4 regions of the Pseudocitrobacter corydidari genome follow, and region 3 is predicted to be linked to each of the others. Evidence: predicted binding sites of a transcription regulator. Region 3 holds the regulator's gene; each other region holds the start of a gene.

Region 1 (2,206 bases), 240 kb from region 3:
GTATTAGTTACACCCTATAAGGGTGGACAAATTAAACGACGATGCAAGCGAAACCTGTGACAAGACGTTTAAAGTTGCTGTTTTTGTTGCTGCAAATCCTGCTCGATGCCTTCTCGCACTTCCGGCGGCAGCTTCAGCGCGTCGCCCAGCGCATTCAGATAGCTGCGCTCCATAAAGTGATCGATATCTATTGCCGCACAACTCACAAAGTAAAGCTCTAAAGCCTCTTCTTCGTTATGCACATCACGCGCCAAACGTTGGGGATCGAGCGGCTGCTCGATAGCCTGGGCGATCAGCGCACGCCCCTGCTCTTCAACACCGGCTTCGCGCAATTGCTGTTCGATAGCCGCCTGCTCTTTGGCATCAATATGCCCGTCGCTTTTCGCGGCAAAGACCAACGCCAGAATCAGCCGCTCCGTACGCACATCCAGCGGCGCGGCGGGTTCACCGTATTTCTGTTCTGTTTGTGGGTTACCTTTTAACTTATCTTTATATTTGTTCCACAACACGCTGCCAGCCACCGCACCGCCGCCGACCAACAGCGCCCCGGTGCCGTATTTCGCCAGCATTTTGCGCGAGGATTTACTGGCGACCAGCAACCCCGCCAGCCCGCCCAGTGCGCCAGGCACCAGCATTTGGCTGAGATCTTTCTTCCCCTCACCCGATTTTTGCCCCAGCAGCGATTGCAGTTGATTAAGCCAGCCAGACATATGACCTCCGATAGATTTGTGCCAGTTATCCAGCGTAGGCGAGCCGATGTCAGGATATGTCTGCTACGCATAAAGATGCGCAAATTTAGGGTGATAGCGCCGGGTTAACGCTGACAGCAAGACAGACGCAAACGTTTTCGTTTATAATGCACGAAATTTTGACAGACGATGGAAGATGTAATGACTTTACTAGGCACAGCCCTGCGTCCTGCGGCGACGCGCGTAATGCTATTAGGTTCTGGCGAACTCGGAAAAGAGGTCGCCATTGAGTGTCAGCGACTGGGAATTGAAGTGATTGCTGTCGATCGCTATGCCGATGCGCCTGCCATGCACGTCGCTCATCGCTCGCACGTCATTAACATGCTGGATGGTCAGGCGCTGAAAGCGCTGGTCGAGGCGGAAAAACCGCATTTCATCGTGCCGGAAATTGAAGCCATCGCTACTGACATGCTGGTTGAGCTGGAACGTCAGGGCCAGAACGTGGTGCCCTGCGCACGCGCCACGCAACTGACCATGAACCGCGAAGGCATTCGTCGCCTGGCCGCCGAAGAACTCAAGCTCCCCACGTCGGCATATCGTTTTGCCGACAGCGAAGCTGCGTTCCGTGATGCCGTCCAGCAGATTGGCCTGCCCTGCATCATCAAACCGGTAATGAGCTCATCTGGCAAAGGCCAGAGCTTTATCCGCAGCGAAACGCAGCTTGCCGATGCCTGGCAATATGCTCAGCAGGGTGGCCGTGCGGGCGCGGGCCTTGTCATCGTCGAAGGCGTGGTGAATTTCGATTTTGAAATCACCCTGCTGACGGTGAGCGCGGTCGATGGCGTTCACTTCTGCGCACCGGTCGGTCACCGCCAGGAAGATGGCGATTATCGCGAATCGTGGCAGCCGCAGCAGATGAGCGCCCTCGCGCTGGAACGTGCGCAGGCTATCGCGCGGGACGTTGTGCTGGCGCTGGGCGGTCATGGCTTGTTTGGTGTCGAACTGTTTGTCTGTGGCGATGAGGTTATCTTCAGCGAGGTTTCCCCGCGCCCGCATGACACCGGGATGGTGACGCTGATTTCACAAGACCTCTCCGAATTCGCCCTGCACGTCCGCGCATTTCTGGGCCTGCCGGTTGGCGCGATTCGTCAGTATGGGCCGTCCGCTTCGGCGGTTATATTGCCGCGCATGCAGAGCCATAATGTCACCTTTGATAACGTCAATGGCGCAGTGGGCGCGGGTTTGCAGGTTCGCCTGTTTGCTAAACCGGAAATTGACGGTACGCGTCGAATGGGCGTGGCGCTGGCAACAGCGGATTCGGTTGATGACGCCATCGAGCGGGCAAAAGCCGCCGCCGCCGCCGTGATCGTGAAGGGATAAAAAAAGCGGGCCGATGGCCCGCTTCTGGTTTTAGGCCGGGTAAACGCAGTGCCACCCGGCATGATCTCGAACTTACAGCGTTGCAGTCTCTACCGCTTCACGAGCCAGTTTGGTGATGCGGTCGTAGTCGCCTGCTT
Region 2 (2,206 bases), 1.9 Mb from region 3:
TCTTTCACCGGATGGTTGCCGCCGTGGTGGCCGAACTTCATCTTGATGGTCTTCGCACCGCTCGCCAGCGCCAGCAGCTGATGGCCAAGGCAGATGCCGAAGACCGGAATGTCGGTTTCGAGGAATTTCTGAATCGCGGTAATCGCGTAATCACACGGTGCCGGGTCGCCTGGGCCGTTGGAGAGGAACACACCGTCCGGGTTCATCTTCAGCACATCTTCCGCAGAAGTTTGCGCCGGAACGATGGTCAGGCGGCAGCCACGGTCAACCAGCATACGCAGAATATTGCGTTTCGCGCCAAAATCGTAGGCAACGACGTGGAATGGCAGCTCTTCTTCTTTTTTGGCTTCCGGCAGCTCTTCTGCCAGCGTCCAGCTACCCTGCGTCCAGCTGTAGGATTCGCGGGTGGTGACTTCTTTCGCCAGGTCCATTCCGTTCAGGCCCGGGAACGCACGCGCTTTTTCCAGCGCCAGCGCCGCATCGAGGTTATCCCCTGCGATGATGCAACCGTTCTGTGCACCCTTCTCGCGCAGCAGACGCGTCAGCTTACGGGTATCGATATCGGCAATCGCCACGATGTTATGACGTTTCAGGTAGGAAGAAAGGTCTTCAGTATTGCGGTAGTTGCTGGCAATCAGCGGCAGGTCGCGGATAACCAGACCCTGCGCATGAACCTGAGAAGACTCTTCGTCAGCAGCATTGGTGCCGACATTGCCGATATGAGGATAAGTAAGAGTAACGATTTGGCGAGAATAGGAAGGATCAGTGAGGATTTCTTGATAACCGGTCATTGAAGTATTGAAAACGACTTCCCCAACCGCCGAACCTGTTGCCCCTATGGCCCGACCGTGAAACTGGGTTCCGTCTTCCAGAACCAATAGCGCTGACTTAATCAAAACACCCTCCAGAGAATATTCACTCACTTTATTTGCATATTAATTCACAATGGTGACATAAATCAATGCAAATCTGCTTACCTTTGAATTTCTGGCAAACGGCGGCATTCTAGAGAGAGCCCAGACAAAAGTCTACCTTAAAGGGCATTTTTTATTATTATTTTGCGCCACTGGCTTTAACTGACGCTTTTAACAGGCAAAAAGATCACCTAACTCACATCAGAAAACGCTTGCGGGGCTGAAAGAATGTTAAAAAACGTTTGAGAGGAGAAAAAAGTAGACCGGATGGTCAAAATTTACATTTAAACAACCAATAACACCAGGATAAGTTATTATTTTATGCATTTCGCATACAAAACTATATGTAACCAATAAAATAAAGGGCGATAAAATATCGCCCTATGCAATCAATACCTTACCGACTGCAATACCACATCACGATGGGTAATAAATACTATAATTCATTAAGATTAAGCACATCACGCATATCAAAAAGACCGTTTTGCTTCGACTTGAGCCATAAAGCCGAACGCACCGCGCCATTGGCAAACGTCATGCGGCTGGACGCTTTGTGCGTAATCTCAACGCGTTCACCAATATCGGCGAACATCGCCGTATGTTCGCCGACGATATCGCCCGCACGCACGGTCGCAAAACCGATAGTGCCCGGCACGCGCTCACCGGTATAACCTTCACGGCTGTAAACCGCGCACTCTTTCAGATCTTTATTCAGCGCCGAGGCAATCGCCTCACCCATCGCCAGCGCCGTGCCTGATGGCGCATCCACTTTGTGACGATGGTGCGCTTCAATAATTTCGATGTCGGTATAGTCGCCCATCACTTTGGCCGCTTTCTCCAGCAGCTTCAGCATCACGTTCACACCCACGCTGAAGTTGGCGGCAAAGACAATCGCTATCTCCTGAGAAGCATCGCGAATAGCCTGCTTGCCGGCATCATCAAAACCGGTGGTCCCGATAACCATGCCTTTCCCGTGCTCACGGCAGAACGCCAGATGCGTCAGCGTGCCTTCCGGGCGGGTAAAATCGATAAACACATCAAAATCATCTTTAACCGCGTCGAGGCTGCTCTGAACGGTCACGCCCGTTTTCCCCGCACACGCCAGTTCGCCCGCATCACTGCCCAGCAGGCTGGAACCTTCGCGCTCCAGCGCCGCGCCCAACTGAACGCCGTCCATTGCAATCGCCGCCTGAATTAACTGGCGCCCCATACGTCCACCGGCCCCGGCAATGGCGACACGGATTTGTGCATCATGCATAGCTATTCTCTTTTGTTAATTTTGCGTAAACCGT
Region 3 (2,206 bases):
GGAGAGGGCAGTTGGCTATCGCGGTGGACAATATTGTAAAACCAGAGCGCACCCGACAAATGATTGTCGATTTTTATCGCCACTTCAGTGACGTAGAGCTGCTGGCGTATCAGGAGGTATTTAACGGCGTGTGGGATGCCCTGGCCGATGGGCGAGTGGAGTTAGCGATTGGCGCGACGCGCGCCATCCCTGTTGGGGGGCGATATGCGTTCCGCGACATGGGTATGCTGAGCTGGCAGTGCGTGGTGGCCAGCACGCATCCGCTAGCACAGATGACAGGGCCGCTGAGTGATGACGTGTTGCGCAACTGGCCGTCGCTGGTGCGCGAAGATACGTCACGGTCGTTACCGAAACGTACCACCTGGTTGCTGGATAATCAGAAAAGGGTCGTGGTGCCCGACTGGGAATCGTCAGAAACCTGCTTATCCGCAGGATTATGCGTTGGCATGGTGCCAGAGCATTTTGCGCGACCGAAGATAGATAAAGGCGAATGGGTTGCCCTGGAGCTGGAAAACCCGTTTCCCGATGCGGCCTGTTGCCTGACCTGGCAGCAAAACGACAGTTCACCGGCGCTAAGCTGGTTATTAGAGTATCTGGGAGACAGTGAAACGCTGAACAGCGAATGGCTGCGAACGCCCGAATTGAGCGTTCGCTGTGGCGATTAACGGCGATAGTCGCGGAACGGGCCGTCGGCCACGGAGCGGCGTTCAATCAGGCGCGGGTGCACCTCGATGGACTGCGACTCTTCGCGTTTGCTGACAATTCGGTCCATCAGCATATTGAAGGCGGTTTCTCCGAGGGAATCCTTCGGCTGGTGGATAGTGGTCAGCGCCGGGGTGAAGAAACGTGAGTTGCGCACGTTGTCATAACCAATCAGGGAGATATCCTGCGGCACGCGCAGTCCCATTTCGTCTGCGGCGCACAACGCACCCATCGCCATGATATCGCCACCGCAGAAGATAGCGGTAGGGCGCGGATTCTGGGACAGAATTTGCTGCATCGCACGATAGCCGGATTCCGGTTCGAAATCGCCCTGCACGATCCAGTTTTCCGGCACCTTGATCATCATCTCGTCCATGGCTTTCATAAAGCCAGCCAGACGACCTGCACCGGTGTTGCGCTCCAGCGGACCTGGGATCACGCCAATTTCGCGATGCCCACGTTCTACCAGATAGCGACCAGCCATGTAGCCGCCTTCGAAGGCGTTATCGATAACCGAGTCGGTAAAGTCAGCTTTCGCTTCGCCCCAGTCCATAACCACCATCGGAATATGGCGGTACTCTTCCAGCATTTGCAGCAGCGGTTCCGGGTATTCGGAACACATCACCAGCAGGCCGTCCACGCGTTTCTGCGCCATCATGGAGAGATACGCGCGCTGTTTTTCAAGGTTGTTCCACGCATTACCGAGGATCAGGGTATAGCCTTTCTGGAAGCAGTTCTTCTCAACGGCTTCAATAATTTCTGCAAAGTAGGCAGCTTCACTGCTGGTCGCCAACAAACCAATGGACTTGGTGTGATTGACCTTCAGGCTACGGGCCACGGCGCTGGGAGAGTAGTGCAATTCTTTGATTGCCGCCCATACCGCTTCACGCGTCTCTTCGGCGACAAAACGCGTCTTGTTAATCACATGTGATACAGTTGTAGTGGAAACGTTTGCGCGCTTCGCTACATCTTTAATAGTTGCCATTCCATCTCACTCCAGACCCGGGCCTGCCCCTGATCGATTCAATACGAAAACGTTTGCCTTCACTCACCCTGGCGCAATGTTATGAATTGCGGTTCGCCGGGAAAACGACACAGGACGACAGGAGGGGGTCAATGGCCGATACACTTTTTAATAAGCGTCGAATTTTGTCTTATCTTTGCCAAAAGTGGAAGCGCAAAATCGGTTATTGCGTGAAATCCGGGAAGATTTTTGCGAATAAGTGTGCAAAAATGACATAGCTCACTTTTGGTGTGGGGATAATAAGGAGAAAAATTGATGAGTACCGAACTGAAGATGTCAATTACCACAACGGTTATTACGCTGGCGCTGATCGTCGCGGCCGCGCTGACCGCCGTCCTGCATTAACCCATCCTAAAGGGAGAGACGGCTCTCCCTCTCTTCGATTGTTATCAATTCAGCAAAAATATTTTGCTAATTTGTTCACTTCTGTTTTTTTGTGATTGATGTCATGCTTTTGCAATCTGTTGTCACGCCGCTCTG
Region 4 (2,206 bases), 2.2 Mb from region 3:
GCGGTTCGCGGGAGACAATACGCACGCCGGACGCGGCGATAGTGCCGAACATCACCAGCGTTGCGCCGCCCAGAACCGGCTCAGGGATGTGCTGCACAAAACCGCTTACCGCCGGGAACAGACCAAGGACAATCAGCATCAACGCCACCACGAAACCGACGTAACGGCTGGCGACGCCGGTCAGCTGAATCACGCCATTGTTCTGGCCGAAGCAGGAGTTCGGGAAGGTGTTGAATACCGCAGAGACAAACGAGTTCAGGCCGTTGGCCAGCACGCCGCCCTTCAGGCGCTTCATGTATACCGGGCCGGAGACCGGTTGCTCAGAGACGTCAGATGTCGCCGTGATATCACCAATCGTTTCCAGTGAGGTGATCATAAACACCAGCATCAGCGGCAGCAGCAGGTTCCAGTCGATGCCCAGACCATAGTATAGCGGGGTTGGGATCATCAGCAGGTCGGTGTTGGTCGGCGCGGTGTTTTCCGGGAGCATGCCCAGGAACCAGGCCATCAGATATCCCGCCGCCATGGCAATCACCAGCGACGCAATGCGAAGGTACGGATTACGCTGGCGGTTAAGCAGGATAATCAGCACCAGCACGATACCCGCCAGCAGCAGATTTTTCGGCGCGCCAAAGGTGTTGTTACTCATTGCCGCATAACCGCCGCCAATGGATGTCAGGCCAACCTGAATCAGCGACAGGCCGATAATCATCACCACCACGCCGGAAACCAGCGGCGTGATAATACGTCGCGCCAGGTGCAGCACGCGTGACAACACCATCTCGGTGCAGCTCGCCAGCATCAGCGTACCAAACAGCGCCGCCATCATGGTCGGCACATCGGCACCGCCGGTTTTCAGTGCGGTACCGCCCATAATCAGCGGCGCAACGAAGTTGAAGCTGGTGCCCTGAATCGACAGCAGACCAGAACCCACCGGGCCCCAGGCTTTAATCTGGATGATGGACGCCACACCGGAAGCGAACAGCGACATGCTGATGATGTGCTGAGTATCGGCCGCCGGCAGCCCCAGCGCCTGACAAATCAGCAGGGCTGGCGTGATCACCGCGACAAACATCGCCAGCAGGTGTTGCAGTGCGGCAAAAAGGGTTTGTGGCAGCGGCGGGCGGTCTTCTAAGCGGTAAATCAATTCGCTGTTTTGAGTGTGCGCAACCGGTTGCGCATTTTCTGACTCAAGGGTGTTGGCGGACATCAGGGACGATCTCGTGGTGGAAAAGTGGCGATTTTATCGGACTGGCGAGTAAAAGCAAACGGTTGCTTTGTGATGGCGTTAAAAAATTACCGGACCTTATTTTTTATCAATTATTCATTGCATAAATGGTTTATCAGCGTGATTAACCTTTTTCTGTCATTTTTGCGCATTTATTGATTACAATCTGCTCCCTGATCTTACGATGAGATCTCAACGACACAGGAAATACGTCGCGTATGAATGAATCATGCGTCTGGTAAGGAGCTTTAAATATGTTTCATCTCGATACGTTATCTACGCTGGTCGCGGCGACAATGGTGCTGCTGTTAGGGCGCAAACTGGTTCACTCCGTTCCCTTCTTTAAAAAATACACTATTCCTGAACCGGTCGCCGGTGGGCTGCTGGTGGCGCTGGCGTTGCTGGTGCTGAAAAAAAGCATGGGCTGGGAAATCGACTTCGATATGAGTCTGAAAGATCCGCTGATGCTGGCCTTCTTCGCCACGATTGGCCTGAACGCCAATCTCGCCAGCCTTCGTGCGGGCGGTAAAGTATTAGGCACCTTTCTGATTGTGGTGGTGGGGCTGCTGCTGATGCAGAACGCCATCGGTATTGGCATGGCGAAAATGCTGGGGCTGGACCCGTTGATGGGCCTGCTGGCAGGCTCGATTACGCTCTCTGGCGGCCATGGTACCGGGGCGGCGTGGGGCAAACTGTTTACCGAACGCTACGGTTTTACCAGCGCAACGGAAGTCGCGATGGCTTGCGCAACGTTTGGCCTGGTGCTGGGCGGGCTGATTGGCGGGCCAGTGGCGCGTTATCTGGTTAAACACTCTTCCTCGCCGGACGGTACGCCGGAGGATCAGGAAGTGCCGACGGCGTTTGAAAAGCCGGACGTTGGGCGCGTTATCACCTCGCTGGTGTTGATTGAAAGCATCGCACTGATTGCGATTTGTCTGACGGTCGGGCGAGTGGTTGCGCAACTGCTGACCGGCACCA

What was found. Region 3 encodes PurR, which represses purine synthesis genes. Its sites were predicted from a motif close to CANGCAAACGTTTGCNTG; they were not measured.
Region 1: the regulator PurR is predicted to act here: its motif matches at 835-852, upstream of purT (formate-dependent phosphoribosylglycinamide formyltransferase).
Region 2: the regulator PurR is predicted to act here: its motif matches at 988-1,005, upstream of carA (glutamine-hydrolyzing carbamoyl-phosphate synthase small subunit).
Region 4: the regulator PurR is predicted to act here: its motif matches at 1,262-1,279, upstream of G163CM_RS18340 (nucleobase:cation symporter-2 family protein).

Annotation. Positions count from the first base shown of each region.
Region 1 is NZ_CP087880.1:897,866-900,071, reverse strand. Features, by position in the region: gene G163CM_RS04165 (tellurite resistance TerB family protein) at 69-710, opposite strand; gene purT (formate-dependent phosphoribosylglycinamide formyltransferase) at 891-2,069, shown strand; gene G163CM_RS04155 (bifunctional 4-hydroxy-2-oxoglutarate aldolase/2-dehydro-3-deoxy-phosphogluconate aldolase) at 2,142-2,206, opposite strand, start outside.
Region 2 is NZ_CP087880.1:3,083,942-3,086,147, forward strand. Features, by position in the region: gene carA (glutamine-hydrolyzing carbamoyl-phosphate synthase small subunit) at 1-896, opposite strand, end outside; gene dapB (4-hydroxy-tetrahydrodipicolinate reductase) at 1,351-2,172, opposite strand.
Region 3 is NZ_CP087880.1:1,140,818-1,143,023, forward strand. Features, by position in the region: gene punR (DNA-binding transcriptional activator PunR) at 1-665, shown strand, start outside; gene purR (HTH-type transcriptional repressor PurR) at 662-1,687, opposite strand; gene cydH (cytochrome bd-I oxidase subunit CydH) at 1,982-2,071, shown strand; gene G163CM_RS05310 (MFS transporter) at 2,170-2,206, shown strand, end outside.
Region 4 is NZ_CP087880.1:3,958,237-3,960,442, forward strand. Features, by position in the region: gene G163CM_RS18340 (nucleobase:cation symporter-2 family protein) at 1-1,210, opposite strand, end outside; gene gltS (sodium/glutamate symporter) at 1,483-2,206, shown strand, end outside.